2 regions of the Nakamurella flava genome follow, and region 2 is predicted to be linked to the other one. Evidence: riboswitches for the same ligand, from Rfam matches in the RefSeq annotation. Region 2 holds a riboswitch; the other holds the start of a gene.
The links. Region 2 has a riboswitch for thiamine pyrophosphate ahead of thiO (glycine oxidase ThiO). Riboswitches for the same ligand answer to the same signal wherever they lie in the genome.
Positions count from the first base shown of each region.

Region 1: linked by a shared signal. The riboswitch ahead of FDO65_RS06925 (ABC transporter substrate-binding protein) and the one ahead of thiO (glycine oxidase ThiO) in region 2 are both predicted to bind thiamine pyrophosphate.

Region 1 is NZ_SZZH01000001.1:1,531,655-1,539,789, reverse strand. It holds gene FDO65_RS22445 (Ig-like domain repeat protein) at 1-794, shown strand, start outside; gene nhaA (Na+/H+ antiporter NhaA) at 942-2,243, shown strand; gene dhaL (dihydroxyacetone kinase subunit DhaL) at 2,413-3,054, shown strand; gene dhaM (dihydroxyacetone kinase phosphoryl donor subunit DhaM) at 3,051-3,476, shown strand; gene FDO65_RS06935 (ABC transporter ATP-binding protein) at 3,521-4,357, opposite strand; gene FDO65_RS06930 (ABC transporter permease) at 4,354-5,232, opposite strand; gene FDO65_RS06925 (ABC transporter substrate-binding protein) at 5,229-6,287, opposite strand; TPP riboswitch at 6,331-6,424, opposite strand; partial or broken gene FDO65_RS06920 (CpaF family protein) at 6,507-7,343, opposite strand; gene FDO65_RS06915 (recombinase family protein) at 7,382-8,135, shown strand, end outside.
Region 2 is NZ_SZZH01000001.1:2,311,597-2,319,731, forward strand. It holds gene FDO65_RS10430 (citrate synthase 2) at 1-652, shown strand, start outside; gene serC (phosphoserine transaminase) at 758-1,894, shown strand; gene FDO65_RS10440 (winged helix-turn-helix transcriptional regulator) at 1,965-2,408, opposite strand; gene FDO65_RS10445 (SDR family oxidoreductase) at 2,510-3,376, shown strand; gene sepH (septation protein SepH) at 3,502-4,437, shown strand; gene FDO65_RS10455 (glycosyltransferase 87 family protein) at 4,504-5,961, opposite strand; gene thiE (thiamine phosphate synthase) at 6,040-6,723, opposite strand; TPP riboswitch at 6,793-6,900, shown strand; gene thiO (glycine oxidase ThiO) at 6,895-8,019, shown strand; gene thiS (sulfur carrier protein ThiS) at 8,016-8,135, shown strand, end outside.

The DNA of each region.
Region 1 (8,135 bases), 780 kb from region 2:
CGTTCTACAACACGGTCGATCCCGGGGAACACGTCTACTCCGTCAGCTACGGCGGCAACGCGGGGATCGCACCGGCCACCGGTTCGCTCATCCTGCGGACCACCACGACCGACGTGGACATCTCCATCGGCCAGGTCACGGGTGTGCAACCCGGCCGGCCGGCCACCATCCCCACCCGGGTGATCGGCACCCCGCAGTCGCCGACCGGGCAGGTGACCGTGACCGTCGACGGTGCGGTGGTGGGGCAGGGGGCCGTCGACGAACAGGGCCGGTTCACCGCGACGATGCCGGCCGCCGCCGAGGGCAAGCACGAGGTCAGCGTCGCCTACGCCGGGGACATGCGGTTCGACCCGGCCACCGCCACCAGCTCCTTCACGGTCACCGCGCCGCCGGTCAACCCCAACCAGGCCGGCGCCGCCGCGGTCCAGGCGTCGAACCCGTGCCCGGCCACCGCGCAGGCCTGCGTCGACCTCACCAACGAGCAGGCCTGGTTGCAGTCGGGCGGCGCGGTCACCTACGGGCCGGTGGCCGTCACCTCCGGCGAGGCCGGATCCCGCACCCGGACCGGGACGTTCGCGGTGTTCTGGAAGGACAAGGACCACAAGTCCAGCCTCTTCAACGACGCACCCATGCCCAACTCGGTGTTCTTCGACGGCGACATCGCCTTCCACCAGGGCAGCCTGTCCCGGCAGTCCAACGGCTGCATCCATCTGTCGTGGGACGCCTCGGCGGCGTTCTTCGACGCGCTGTCCACCGGGTCGACGGTCACCGTCTTCGGCACCCCGCCCTACTGACCGGCGCGCGTCGGGCGCCCGGCCGGCCGTGTGGTCCGATCCCGGGCTCGTCATCGATAGGCTGGTCCACGGTGTGCCGGGAAGTCTGGTCGGCCGGAACGCGACACGATCCCGTGGTCGCGTCCGCGAGATGTTCCAGGAGTGCCCATGACCGGACCGCCCGCACCCTCCCCGCTGCGCGCTGCGTTCTCGCCGGGTTCGTGGCCGGAGGCCCGGCGGATCGCCGATGTCCTTCGCCGGGAGACCGTCGGCGGGATCCTGCTGCTCATCGGCGCGGTCGCCGCCCTGGTGTGGGCGAACTCGCCGTGGGCCGACGGTTACACGACCTTCGGTGCGATCGTGATCGGCCCGTCCGCTCTGCACCTGGACCTGTCGCTGTCGACCTGGGCGGCCGACGGCCTGCTGGCCATCTTCTTCTTCGTCGCCGGTCTGGAACTGAAACGCGAGTTCGTCGCCGGTGATCTGCGCAGTCCGTCGCGGGCGGTCGTCCCGGTGGTGGCCGCCGTCGGCGGCATGATCGTCCCCGCGGTCCTGTACCTGGTGATCGCGGGCGGGACGGCACCCACCGGGTGGGCGATCCCCACCGCCACCGACATCGCCTTCGCCCTCGCGGTGCTGGCCGTCATCGCCACCCATCTCCCGGTGGCCCTGCGCACGTTCCTGCTGACCCTGGCCGTCGTCGACGACCTGCTCGCCATCTGCGTGATCGCGCTCTTTTACACCTCAGAGCTGAACCTGCTCATGCTGGGGTTGGCGCTGTTGCCGTTGGCCGCCTTCGCGGTCCTGGTCCAGCGCGGCGTCAGCTCGTGGTGGCTGTTGCTGCCGCTGGCCCTGGCCACCTGGACCCTGGTGCACGCCTCCGGGGTGCACGCCACCGTCGCCGGGGTGTTGCTGGCCTTCACCGTTCCGGTCCGGTCCCGGCGTCCGTCGGCCGCCGGGATGGCCGAACGCTTCGAGCACCGGTGGCGTCCGCTGTCGGCCGGGGTCGCGGTCCCGCTGTTCGCCCTGATGTCCGCCGGGGTCACCGTCGCCGGCTGGTCCGGGTTCACCGGGGCCCTGACGGACCCGATCGCCCTGGGCATCATGCTCGGTCTCGTCGTCGGCAAGCCGATCGGCATCCTGGTCGGCACCTTCGTGGCGGCGAAGGCCACCCGTCAGCAGCTGCAGACCGGTTTGACGTGGCCCGACCTCATCGGGGTCGGTCTGCTCGGTGGCATCGGCTTCACGGTGAGCCTGCTCATCGGCGAACTCGCCTTCGCCGACCCGGTTGCCGACGACCACGTCAAGATCGCGGTGCTGACCGGTTCGATCGTCGCCGCAGTCCTGGCCACTGTTCTGCTCCGGCTGCGCAACCGTCGCTACCGGCTGATGTGCGAGGAAGAGGCCCGCGACGACGACCACGACGGGGTCCCCGACATCTACCAGCGGGACGGGCGACCGGCCGATTGAACATCGCGGCCGATGGATCGGACCGGCACCTGGCCGTCCGGCGGGCCGCAGGGCAGGATCGTGGGCGGCGACCGCATCAACGGTCGATGATCATCGACGGCCCGGGTGACCGCGGCCATCAATCGAGCCGGCCAGGGCGGCCGGCGACTATGGGGAGTTGAACTTCGACATGACCTGTGACGCCGGAACGGTCGTCGCCGCGGTGCGGGCGGCCGCCGCCGCCGCCGCCGAGCACAAGACCGAGCTCACCCGCCTCGACCGGGAGATCGGCGACGGTGACCACGGGGAGAACCTGGCTCGGGGCTTCACCGCCGTCGTTGCCAAGCTCGACGCCAGCGCCCCGGAGACCCCGGCCGCGGTGCTCAAGCTCGTCGCCACCACCCTGATCTCCACGGTCGGCGGTGCCTCGGGTCCGCTGTACGGGACGGCTTTCCTCCGCGCGGCGACCGCCATCGGCGACGCCTCGGAACTGGACGGTGCGCTGGTCGTCACCGGTCTGACCGCGGCCCGGGACGGCGTCGTCGCCCGCGGCAAGGCCGAGCCCGGCGACAAGACCATGGTCGACGCGCTGACGCCGGCCGTGCAGGCCGCCGCTGCCGCAGCCGACAGCGGTGGGGACGCCGCAGCGGTGCTGTCCGCGGCGGCCGACGCCGCCGCCGAGGGTGCCGAGGCGACCACTCCGCTGCAGGCCCGCAAGGGTCGGGCGAGCTACCTGGGTGAGCGGTCGATTGGGCACCGGGATCCGGGGGCCACGAGTGCGTCCCTGCTACTCCGGGCCATGGCCGATGCGGCTGCGGGGGGCGGGGCGTGAGCGTCGGAATCGTGCTGGTCTCGCACAGCGCCCAGCTGGCGGCCGGCGTCCTGGAGGTCGCCCAGCAGATGGCGCCCGGCGTGCGGATCGTGGCGGCCGGCGGCATGGAGGACGGTGGGATCGGCACCTCGTTCGACACCATCACCGCCGCCGTGCAGCAGGCCGACGACGGCGACGGTGACGGGGTCGTGCTGCTCTACGACCTCGGCAGCGGCTACCTGACCACCGAGACCGCGGTCGAGTTCCTCGAACCCGAACTCGGGGAGCGGGTGACGATCGTCGACACGCCGTTCGTCGAGGGTGCCGTCTCGGCCGCCCTGACGGCGTCGTTCGGGGCCGACCGCAAGGCCGTGGTGTCCGCCGCGCTGGAGGCCCGGACTGCCAACGGACCGGGCGGTGTCCGCTCCGTGGACGAGATGTAGCACCGGCCGTTGCGGCCGACCACCACGGGCGGGTGTCTCCGGGACTACCGGGGACGCCCGCCCGTGGTGTGGTGCAGCAGGTCGAGCAGTTCGGCTTCCAGGGCGACGAACTCCGGGGTGGTCACGGCCCGCAGGTCCCGGGGGCGGGGGAGGTCGACGGTCAGGTCGCGGACGATGCGGGCCGGCCGGGGCGAGAGCACGAGGACCCGGTCGGCCAGCAGCAGGGCCTCCCGGATGTCGTGGGTGATCATCAGCATCGTCCGGGGATGCTCGGTCCACACCCGCTGCAACCACACCTGCAGATCGGACCGGGTCAACGAGTCCAGCGCCCCCAGCGGTTCGTCGAGCGCCACGATGGGGCGCTGCTGCACCATCGTGCGCAGCAGGGCCGCCCGCTGGCGCATGCCGCCGGACAGCTCGTCCGGGTAGGCCCGTTCGAACCCGTCCAGACCGAAGTCGGCGAACAGTGCGGCGGCCCGGCGCCTGCCTTCCCGGCGAGGGACACCCTGCACGTCCAGACCCAGCGCGGTGTTGTCCAGGACGGTGCGCCAGGGCAGCAACAGGTCCCGCTGGGGCATGTGCGCCACCTGCCCGCGCGGCGTCGCCGGGCCGGCGGCGCCCGGCGGTCGACCGCCGATCACCGTCACGGTCCCGGCCCGGGGAGTCAGCTGTCCGGTGACGATGTCGAACAGCGTGCTCTTGCCGCACCCCGAGGGGCCGATGACGGCGACGAACTGGCCGGGGGCCACCGTGACGGTGATGCCGTCGAGTACGGGCAGCGGGCCGTCCGGGGTCGGGAAGGCGTGGCGGATGTCGGCCAGGTGCAGACCACGCGGAGCGGCCTCCCCGCCCGGCGCTTGACCGGGTCGAACGCCCGTCATCGGGGGCGCTCCGCCCCGCCGCGGCGCGGGCGTCGCCACGGGCAGACCCACCGCTCGACGAGGAAGGTCAGGGCGAACAGCGTGATGCTGAGGACGGCGGTGATGGCCACCGCGGCGAGGACGAGATCGGTGCGGAACGAGTTCTTCGCCGTCGCCATGTAGATGCCCAGGCCGCTGGCCGACCCCACGTACTCGGCGAAGATGGCCGCCACCACCGCATAGGTGATGCCGATGCGCAGCGCCGTGAAGAAGCGGGGCAGTGCCCCCGGCAGCCGCAGGTAGCGGAACTGCTGCCAACGGCTGGCACCCATCCCGGCCAGTAGCTTGCTGCCGTCCCGATCAGCCGCCGCGAAGCCCTCGATCAGCCCGATGGCGACCGGGAAGAAGGTGGTCAGGACGACGACGAGCACCTTCGGGAGCAGCCCGAAGCCGAACCAGATGATGAACAGTGGGGCGATGGCGATGATCGGGAGCGTCTGCGATCCCACGAGCAGGGGGACCAGAGCCCGGCGCAGGAGCGGGACGAAGTCCACGGCGACCGCGACGACCCAGCTGACGACCAGCGAGACGGCGAACCCGGCGAGGGTCACACCCAGGGTGGCCACGGCGTTGGCGAACAGGTCGGCCCGGTCGAGCCAGCCCTGCTGCACCACCCGCACCGGGGACGGCAGGATCTGCGGACGGACGGCCAGAACGGTCACGGCGACCTGCCAGCCGATCAGCAGGATCAGCACGACCGCGGCCGCCGGCACCGCGGACCGGACGGCCGCGCCGACCGTCCGACGCCTCCGCGCTCCACGGTTGCCGGTGGCGGCCCCGGCTGGTCGGCCGTCGTCGGTGGTGGCGCCCGGACGTGCCCAGGTGCCGATCGTCATGACGAGGTGGAGAGGTAGTCGTTGGTGAACAGGGTCGAGTAGTCGGGCGCGGTGGACAGGGGGGAGCCGTCGGGGCCGACGAGCAGGCCCGCGTCGAACAGGAAGCCGCCGTAGGTCGCCCACTGCTGGGCGGTCTGCGTGCCGACCGATCCGTCCGCGGCCTTGAGGTACTTCTCAGCCAGCATGCGCTGCGACTGGGTGACGAGTTCCTCGTCGGCGAACACCCCGGGATTGGCGGCGATCAGGAGGCGCGCCGCCTCGTCGGGCTGCTCGGCGGCGAACCGGTAGCCCCGCTGCAGCGCCTGCACGAAAGCTCTGGCGATGTCGGGGTTCTGGGCCAGCCACGTCCGGTTCGTGGTCACCACGATGGAGTACGCGTCTGGGAACCCGTAATCGGTGTATTCGAAGTACTTCATGGGTGTCCCGTTGTGTTCGGCCTCGATGCCCTCCCAGGCGACGAACGGGATCGTGAAGTCCGCGCTGCCCGAGTAGAGGGCCTCGTAGGCGGACGTGCCGAGGGTGACGGTGGTGAACTCGCCCGTCCCGCCGGCGTCCTTGATGACCTCTTTGAGCAGTGGGACCTCGGTGGGGCCACCGAACCCGGCGTAGGTCTTCCCGTCCAGGTCCTTGGGGGAGGTCAGGTCGGCGCGGTCGGCCTTCACCCCGATGGCGGTGGCCCACCGCTGCAGGACGGCCATGACGGAGACGATGTCGGCACCGGCGGCCCGGGCGACGGTGGCACCGTCCTGAAAGCTGATCCCGAACTCGGCGCTACCGGCGTCGATGAGCGTGTCGGGCAGGGCCGTGTTGTACGGGAGGATCTGCAGGTCGATGCCGGCGTCGGCGAACCAGCCGTTCTGCTGGGCCACGTACAGGCCCGTGTGGTTGGTGTTGGGCGTCCAGTCGAGGGCGAACCGCACGGTGGACGTCGACGCGCCTGCCCCGGACGATCCGGCGGCGGTCGACGGGGAGGCCGGGTCGGAGCCGGACGAGCAACCGGCGACGACGGTGACGGCCCCGGCGAGCGCGGCCGACAGCAGGGTCCGCCGGGACAGCAGGGGACCGGTGGATTGGACGGTGGGACGTTCGAATGCAGACGGCAGCACGGAACGACAATCCCTTCGCTAGTACGAACTAGATCAGGTTCAACGGGTGTTCTCTCAGCCCCGGTGGGGCACCCCGTGTCGACCGTGCAGCCTACCCGTCCGCTCGACCTGGTCGCGTTGCGTGCCCATCGCCGCGCGAACGGGCATTGCGTCGCGCGGATCGCCGGCTCAGCGGCGCTGCGGGCGTCCACCCTCCAGCAGCTCGGTCAGGTCGTAGCCGTGCCGGGCGAACCGGTCCTGGTGCGGCGGGTAGCCCTGGGCGCGCGTCAGCACCCCGTCCCGCGTGGTGAAGATGTCCTCCGTCTCGACGACCCCGCCCTCGACGCGCCCGGGCAGGGCCACGATCTCGCGGACCCGGCGGGCCCCGTTGGGCTCGCTGCCGACGTGGACCACCAGGTCCACCGAGGCCGCGACGGTCGGGACGACGAACCCGGCGGTCACGTTCTCGCCGGCCAGCAGCGGCAGGGTGCACAGCTTGACCACCGCCTCGCGGGCGGAGTTGGCGTGCACCGAGCACATACCCGGCAGGCCGCTGTTGAGGGCGATCAGCAGGTCCAGGGATTCCTCCTGCCGGACCTCGCCGACGACGATCCGGCTGGGGCGCATCCGCAGCGCTTCCTTGACCAACCGGCGCAGCCGGATCTCGCCGTGGCCCTCCAGGTTCGCTTGACGCGTCTGCATGGCGACGACGTCCGGCAGGTTGGGGCGGAGCTCGAAGACCTCCTCGCAGGTGATGACCCGTTCCCGGGCCGGCACCGAGTTGATGAGGGTGTTGAGCAGCGTCGTCTTCCCGGCCTGCGTGCCCCCGGCGACGATGACGTTGAGGCCGGCGACCACCGCGGCCTCCAGGAAGCGGGCCGCGGCCGGCGGCAGGGTGCCCAGGGCCACCAGATCATCCAAGCCGTTGGCCGCCACGACGAACTTCCGGATGTTGACCGACAGGTGCTCGCGCGTGATGTCCGGGATGACGGCGTGCAGGCGGCTGCCGTCGGGGAGCAGGGCGTCTGCGACTATTACTTTGACGACAGGTAGGAGGTGAGCCCGTGCGGGCGGTGATCTACGGCCGGATCAGCCAAGACAGGGACGGGCTTGCCGTCAACTTGGGGGAGCAGATCCGCTCGTGCGAGAAGCTGGCCCGTGAGCGGGGGATTGATGTCGTAGCGGTGCGATCTGACAACGACGTGAGCGCCTTCAAGACGGTTGATTCGCGGACCGAATGGCCGCTGGTGCTGGAGATGGTGCACCGCGGCGAGGTGGACATGATCTTGGCGTGGGCGCTGGACCGATGTTACCGGCAGGTGGCCCAATTCCAGACGCTTCTGGATTCCCTCGGGGGTCGGCCGCTGCGAATCGTCACGGTTTCTGGCCAAGAGCTGGACCTTTCCACGCCGATGGGTCGGACGCTGGCTCAGGTGCTGGTTGCCTTTGCGCAGATGGAGATGCAGATCAAGAGCGAGAGGCTGGCTGCAAAGTATTCAGCGAATGCGGAACGTGGTCAGCGGCACGGCGGCAAGCGCCCGATCGGATATGAGGCGGACGGTGTCACCGTGGATCCGGTCGAGGCGGCGGCTTTGATCGAAGCGGCGGAGATGATCATCGCCGGGATGGGCCTGAATGCCGCGACTCGAAAGTTCAACGACGCCACCGGCCGGGGAGCCCGTGCGGTTTCGCTCAAGAATGCGCTGAAGTCATACAGAGTCATTGGGATGAGGGAATACCGGTCGGAGAAGGCAACCCGGGAGTGGGCAGAGCGGCGGCGTGCGGGTGAGGTGACCGGTGAGGAGCGGCCTCCGGGGC
Region 2 (8,135 bases):
GCCCACCCCCGAGCAGATCCGGGCCATCGACGCCTACTGGGTGTCGGCCGCCGAACACGGGCTGAACGCCTCGACCTTCACCGCCCGGGTCATCGCCTCGACCGGCGCCGACGTGCCCGCCAGCATCGCCGGCGCCGTGGGCGCCATGTCCGGCCCGCTGCACGGCGGCGCCCCGGCCCGGGTGCTGCCGATGATCGAGCAGGTCGAACGGGACGGCGACCCGCACGGCCTGGTCAGCGGCATCCTCGACCGCAAGGAACGCCTGATGGGCTTCGGGCACCGGGTCTACCGGGCCGAGGATCCGCGGGCCCGCGTGCTGCGCCGTACGTGCCGGGAACTCGGCGCCACCCGTTACGAGGCCGCAGCGGCGCTGGAGCAGGCGGCGCTGGAGATCCTCCGCGAACGTCGCCCGGACCGGGCGATCGAGACGAACGTCGAGTTCTGGGCCGCGGTCATCCTCGATTTCGCCGGCGTTCCGGCGCCGATGATGCCGGCGATGTTCACCTGCGCCCGGATGGCCGGCTGGAGCGCCCACATCCTGGAGCAGAAGCGGCTCGGCCGGCTGGTGAGGCCGTCGGCCGTCTACGACGGACCGGCGCCCCGTCCGGTGAGCGCCGTCGCCGGGTACCGGACGCTGGCCTCCGCCAACTGAACCGCGCTCGGCGGCCGCTGCGCGGCGGCCGTCGAGCGCGGTCCGCGGTGCCCACCGGATACGGCAGGATGGGAACGCCTCGTTCCCGACAGGAAGATCGCTGTCATGACCGACACCGCCACCGCTCCGCTCACGCTGCCCGCCGACCTGCTCCCCCGGGACGGTCGTTTCGGCTGTGGGCCGTCCAAGGTCCGTCCGGAGGCACTGGCCGCGCTGGCCGCCTCCGGGTCGTCGGTGATGGGCACCTCGCACCGCCAGAAGCCGGTCAAGACGCTGGTCCACCGCGTGCGCGAGGGCCTGGGGCAGCTGTTCTCCCTTCCCGAGGGCTACGAGGTCATCCTGGGTAACGGCGGCACCACCGCGTTCTGGGACGCCGCCGCCCTGGGGCTGGTGCGGGAACGCTCGCAGCACCTCACCTTCGGCGAGTTCTCGTCCAAGTTCGCGACGGTCACCAAGGGCGCACCGTTCCTGGCCGACCCGCAGGTGATCAGCGCACCCGTCGGTGACGCCCCGGAGGCGGTGGCCGCGGCCGACGTCGACGTCTACGCCTGGGCGCACAACGAGACCTCCACCGGGGTGGCCGTTCCCGTGCGGCGACCGGCCGGCGCCACCGACGACCAGCTGGTGCTGATCGACGCGACTTCCGGCGCCGGCGGTCTGCCGGTCGACATCGCCCAGAGCGACGTCTACTACTTCGCCCCGCAGAAGGTGTTCGCGGCCGACGGCGGTCTGTGGATCGCGCTCGCCTCCCCCGCGGCGCTGGAACGCATCGGGGAGATCGCGGCGACCGACCGGTGGATCCCGGAGTTCCTGTCGCTGTCCGTCGCCCTGGACAACAGCGTCAAGGACCAGACGCTGAACACCCCCGCGGTGGCCACCCTGTTCCTGCTGGCCGATCAGATCGACTGGCTGAACGATCACGGCGGTCTCGACTGGGCGACCGGCCGGACGGCCGAGTCGTCGTCCCGGCTGTACTCCTGGGCCGAGGCCAGCAGTTTCGCGTCGCCCTTCGTGGCCCGTCCGGAGCTGCGCTCGCAGGTGGTCGGGACCATCGATTTCGCCGACACGGTCGACGCGTCCGCGGTCGCGAAGACGTTGCGCGCCAACGGCGTCGTCGACACCGAGCCGTACCGCAAGCTGGGCCGCAACCAGCTGCGGATCGGCATGTTCCCGGCGATCGACCCGGACGACGTGTCCGCCCTGACCGCCTGCATCGACCACGTCGTCGAGCGGCTGGGCTGAGCGGCCGCCGGTCGGGTTCCCGGGTCGCTCCGGCGATGCCGTGCGGGCCCGACCGGTGTCAGGCCCGCTTTCAGCTCGCGTCGGCCCGCCGGGCGGTCGCCACCGTGTCCTGCCCGACCCACCGCACGAGCGGCTCGACGACCGCGGCCGCTTGCCGGCCCCGGTCGGTCAGCGAGTAGTCCACCCGCGGGGGCACGGTCCCGGCCGATGCCCGGTGCACCAGACCCTCGGACTCGAGCGCCCGCAACGTCTGGGCCAGCATCTTCTCGCTGATGCCGTCGATGAACCGGTGCAACTCCCCCCAGCGCATCGACCGCTCGGACAACGCCAGCACCACCAGGACGCCCCATCGGCTGGTGATCGTGTCCAGCAGGCGACGGCTCGGGCAGCCGACGCCGAACAGGGCGTCCCGACCGTCGTCCGCGGAGCCGCCGGTGGCACCCTCGGGGCCGAGCACGTCGGCGGCCATCCGAGCCCACACGGTCGGTGCGGTGGTCGTGTCGGTGACGGGCATCACCCCAACTTACCAAAAGGTGGGTACTGCCGATCGGGAAGTAGTCGTCGCTCTGCTCGGTTGAGCAGCACAGTCCACCGCATCCGCGAGAAGGAGAACCCATGACGATCGTCCTCACCGGCGCCACCGGCCAGCTCGGCCGCCTCACCCTCGATGAACTGCTGACCCGCGGCGTCGCCGCCGCCGACATCCTGGCGACCGGCCGGTCGGCCGAGAAGCTCGCCGAGCTGAAGCCGCTGGGGGTGCGGACGGCGCAGCTGGACTACAGCGACCCGGCGAGCCTGGACGCCGCCTTCGCCGGCGCGGACGTCCTGCTGTTCGTCTCGGGCAGCGAGGTCGGCCAGCGGGTCCCCCAGCACACGGCCGTCATCGACGCCGCCGTCCGGGCGGGCGTCGGGCACGTCGTCTACACCAGCGCCCCGCACGCCGACTCGACCTCGCTGATCCTGGCCCCCGAACACGCGGTCACCGAGAAGGCGCTGGCCGATTCGGGTCTGTCGGTGACGGTACTGCGGAACAACTGGTACCACGAGAACTACGGCCAGGCCCTGGCCCAGGCGTCGCAGACCGGGGTGTACCTGGCCAGCACGGGCACCGGACGGGTGGCCAGCGCCGCCCGCGCCGACTACGCCGCCGCCCTCGCCGCGGTCGCCACCCAGCCGCAGGTCCGGGGTCGGGTGTACGAGCTGTCCGGGGACGTGGCCTGGGACGGCGACGATTTCGCGGCCGCGGCCACGCAGGCCCTGGGCCGCCCGGTCGTCTACCGGTCGGTCTCCAGCGACGAGCACGCCAAGATCCTGACCACCGCCGGTCTGCCGGAACAGTTGATCGGCTTCCTGGTGGCCCTGGACGCCAACATCGCCGCCGGCGACCTCGCCGACGCCACCGACGACCTGCGCACCCTGATCGGCCGGCCCACCACGCCGCTGGTCGACGGGCTGCGCGCGCTGGCCACGCAGATCGCCTGACCGTGACCCATGGTCGGACGGCCGGCACCGCGCCGGTCGTCCGACCGACCGGCGCGCCTGGATCGGGGCCCGCCACGATCGGGATAGCGTGGCGCGTCAAGGGTGTGACGATCGGGAGGTACGCCATGCGCACGCTGCGGGTCCTGGGCCTGGCCGAGGACGGCGAGAGCCTGGTGTTCGCGGACCAGGAGTCCGGCGAACTGTTCACCGCCGTCGCCGACGAACGTCTGCGGGCCGCCGCCCGCGGCGACGCCACCCGGTTGCAGCAGCTGGACCAGGTCGACGTCGAGCTCGAACCCACCCTCCGTCCCCGCGAGATCCAGTCGCGGCTGCGGGCCGGCGAGTCCCTGGCCGACGTGGCCCGTGCAGCCAACACCGGCGTGGGCCGGATCGAGCGGTACGCCTACCCGGTCCTGCTGGAGCGATCGACGACCGCCGACCGGGCCCGCCGTGCCCACCCGCTGATCGACGGGACCCCGACCAAGAAGTCGCTCGAGGAACTGGTCACCGCGACCCTGTCGGCCCGCGGCCAGCTCAGCGGACTGCGGTGGGACGCCTACCGCGACGTCTCCGGCTGGATCCTGCACCTGCGGTGGCAGGCCGGACGCAGCGAGAACCACGCCCGCTGGTCGATCCACTCCGGGCCGCGCACCGACACGCTGCGCCCGCGTGACGAGGCCGCCCGCGAACTGATCGACCCGACCCCGCGCCCGCTGCGCACCATCACCGACGGCGCCCCCACGGTCGTCGAGGTCCGGTCGACCACCGTGACCGTCGAGCAGGTCGAGCCGGTCACCGTGACCCCGGCGGTGCCGCCCGCCCCGCCGGTCCCGGCCGCGCCGGCCGCGGTCACCGCACCCGCGAACGAACCGACCACCCCGGCCGCCGACACCGCCGCCGGATCGGACGATTTCCCCGCAGCCGGCGCGGAGACCACGGACGGTTCCGCCGTGGCCCGTACGGGCACCGAACCGTCGCCGACCCGGGCCCGCCGGGGGCAGCGGCCGACGATGCCCGGCTGGGAAGATCTGCTGCTGGGCGGATCCTCACCCCGTCGCTGAGGTCTCCTCAGGGACGGCCGGTACCGTCCCGCCGCTCCTTGTCCCATCAGGTGCGCGAGCCGCACCTCACCGCCCCCACACAGGGGTGCCCGCGGAGCGTTCGGCGGCGCCCGTGTCGGCCCGGGTGTCCGCCGGAGCGTCGGGACGTGGGTCCGGCGTCGTCGACCGCCCGGACCGGCTCCGCACCGGCCGGACCCAACGGTCATTTCCCCGCAGGACGTCGACCGCGACCCAGGTCGTGACGAGGGCGGCCACGAGGTCCATCGCGGCCGCGACCCCCAACGGCACCGGCGTGGTCCGCCAGAGGAACGGGGCGTAGCTGGCCAGCGACGCAGCCGACACCAGCACCGCGACCGGCCAGGACCGACGGATGTAGAACGCCATCACGATGGTGGCCACGTCGGCGAGATACAGGTACCGCTCGTGCATCTCGGGCAGGACGAACGGGATGGCCAGGACGAGCAGCGTGGTCAGCACCACCAGCTCGGTGGCGCCCAGTCGACGCCGCCGGGACCAGGTGAAGACGGCGGCCGCGGTGCCGATGACGGCCCCCAGGGCCAGCCCCAGGAACTTCCAGACGACCGGGGCCCCGGAGCCGAGCCACTGGTAGAACGTCGGCGCGTTCTGCGTGTAGCTGCTGGCGGCGCCACCCCCGGACGGGCGGGCGCCGCCGCCGAAGCCGGCCCCCCCGCTGCGGGTGCCATTCCCGGCGGGACCGACCGGCGCCGTTCCGGAGACCCCCGTTCCCCCCGGCATCCGGTCACCGGTCGCCGGTCCGAAGCCGGCCGCCCCCGTTCGCCCCGCTCCACCGGTCGCCGTGCCCCCGGTGCTGACCTGGTTCGGGTAGACCGCGAGCAGACTGCTCCAGTCCCGTCCGGCGACGGCGGCGGGGACCAGACAGAGGGCGAACACCGCGGGTGACACCAGCAGCGCCGCCAGGCGGTGCCGGTTGGCCACGATCGCGATCACCAGCACGGGCAGGAAGAAGACCGCCTGCAACTTGAAGGCGAACGCCAGCCCGAAGAACACGCAGGCCCAGACCGGCCGGCGGCGGATGAGGAACCACAGGCTGCCGAGACAGAAGGCGGCGTAGATGGAGTCGCACTGCCCCCACCACGAGCTGTTCACGACCACGGTCGGCGCGAGCAGCACCACTGCGAACGCCGTCACCCACACGGCGGGACGGCGGAAACGCTCCCGCACGACGAGGGCGGCGAACCCGGCGAGCACCACGTCGAAGACGATGGAGATCAGCTTGACGCCAACGAGTTTCGGGATGGGCAGGTAGGTCATAGCCGCGAGCAGGTACAGGTAGGGCGGGTTGTAGTTGGCCACCTCGGTGCCCACCGCCGCGAAACCCCCGCCCTGGGCGAGGGTGTCGTACCACGGGCTGAGAAAGGCGGTGTAGTCCTGGCTGACCCGGTCGACGAACAACGCGCGGACACCGATCGCCACCCCCGCGACCACGAGCAGGCAACCGGCGATCAGCCACCGCCGGAGCAGCGGACGCGAGGAGAGCAGCATGACGGCCAGCCTCGGCCGCCCGGCTGTGTCCGCACTGAGAGCGGGCTGGCCAGGGGCTGTTCCGCCGGCCGACGGCCGTCAGGCCGGAGAGATCGCCGCCCGGATCCGCGCGGCGGCGGCCGCCGGGTCGTCGGTCCCGGTGATGGCGCGCACGACGACCACTCGATCGGCCCCGGCCTCCCGCACCTCGGACACCCGGGGCTCGTCGATGCCACCGATGGCGAACCACGGGACGTCGCCGGCAGTGCGGGCCGCGAAGCGGACCAGATCCAGGCCGGGCGCCGTCCGACCCGGTTTGGTCGGGGTCGGCCAGCAGGGGCCGGTGCAGAAGTAGTCGATGTCCCCGGCGGTCGCCGCCCGCACCGCCGCGGCGGCCTGCTCCTCGTCGTGGGTGGACAACCCGAGGAGGACGTCGTCACCGACGAGGGCCCGCGCCGTCGCCACCGGCAGGTCGTCCTGTCCGACGTGCAGCACGTCGGCCCCGGCGGCGACGGCGATGTCGGCCCGGTCGTTGACCGCGACCAGCGCCCCGTGCCGCCGGGCCGCCGCGGTGAGCACGGCCAGCGCGGCCAGCTCGTGGGCGGCCTCCAACGGCCCGAACTCCCGCTCTCCGGCCGAGCCCTTGTCGCGGAGCTGGACGATGTCGACACCCCCGCGGAGAGCGGCGTCGACGAACTCGGCGAGATCTCCGCGCTCCCGTCGCGCGTCGGTGCACAGGTAGAGGCGGGCGTCCCGCAGGCGCTCGCGCCGGGCGGCGCGCAGGCCGGGGTCGGCGGCGGTTCGGGAAGCGAAGGTCGAGTGGCGCACGCAGCGAGGCTACGGCTAGCGTGCAGTGGTCAGCACGGGAGTCCCGAATGCGGGTCTGAGAGTGGGCAGCCAGCCCTGACCGTCACACCTGATCCGGATCATGCCGGCGAAGGGAGCCTCGAGCTCATGCAGCACCCCCCTGGTCCTCCCGCCCCGGTCGGCGACGGCGCACCGCTGTCCGTCGTCGGCGGCGGGGTCATCGGTCTGTCGATCGCCCGTCGCGCCGCGCTGGACGGGTGGACGGTGACCGTGCACCGCGCCCCGGAGCGAGGCGCCTCGTGGGTGGCCGGCGGCATGCTCGCCCCCCACAGTGAGGCGTGGCCCGGCGAGGACGCCCAGCTCGACATCGGGCTGCGCTCGTTGCGGCTGTGGCAGGCCACCGGTCCCGGCAGCTACCTGGACGGGCTGCCCGCCGACGTCGTCACCACCCGGTCGTCGCTGGTCGTCGCCGTCGACCGGGCCGACGCGGCCGATCTGCGCACCGTGGCCGGACACCTGGCCGCGCAGGGACATCCGGTCGAACTCGTCACCGACGCCCGCCGGCTGGAACCCACGCTGGCGTCGGGGATCCGGCACGGCTTCGTCGCCGGTGACGAGTGGGCGGTCGACAACCGCGCGCTCGTACAGGCTCTGGAGTCCGAGTGCACCAGACTCGGTGTGCGGTGGGCGGACCCGCTGCCCGATGCCGACGCCTTCGCCGCCGTGCCGGGTCATCGCGTCCTGGCCGCCGGGATCGACAGCCCCCGGTTCTGGCCCGGTCTGCCCGTCCGTCCGGTCAAGGGCGAGATCCTCCGCCTGCGGCGTCGCCCCGGTGTCCTCCCGCCGCCCACCCGCACGGTGCGCGCCCGGGTCCACGGCCGATCCGTGTACCTGGTGCCCCGCGCCGACGGCGTCGTGGTCGGCGCCACCCAGTACGAGCACGGCCGGGACATCAGCCCGACCGTCACCGGGGTCCGCGAACTCCTCGACGACGCCTGCGCCGTCGTGCCGTCGCTCGGGGAGTACGAACTCGCCGAGATCGCGGCCGGGCTGCGACCGGGCACGCCCGACAACCTGCCGATCGTCGAGCGGCTGGACGATCGCACCGTCGTCGCCACCGGACACGGCCGCAACGGGTTCCTGCTGACGCCGTGGACGGTCGAGCGGGTGGCCGGTCTGTTGGCCGACTCCCGGCAGGACCCGGCGGCCGCGATGTCCGCCATCAGCACCGACCCGAACCGGGTCGCCTCCACCGTGGGAGCCACCACATGAGACTTCTCGTCAACGACCGCGAGGTCGATTTCCCGGCTGAGACCCCGGATACCGCAACGGGTCCCACTGTGACGGCGCTGCTGGCCGGTCTGGGCTACCCGGAGCAGGGCATCGCC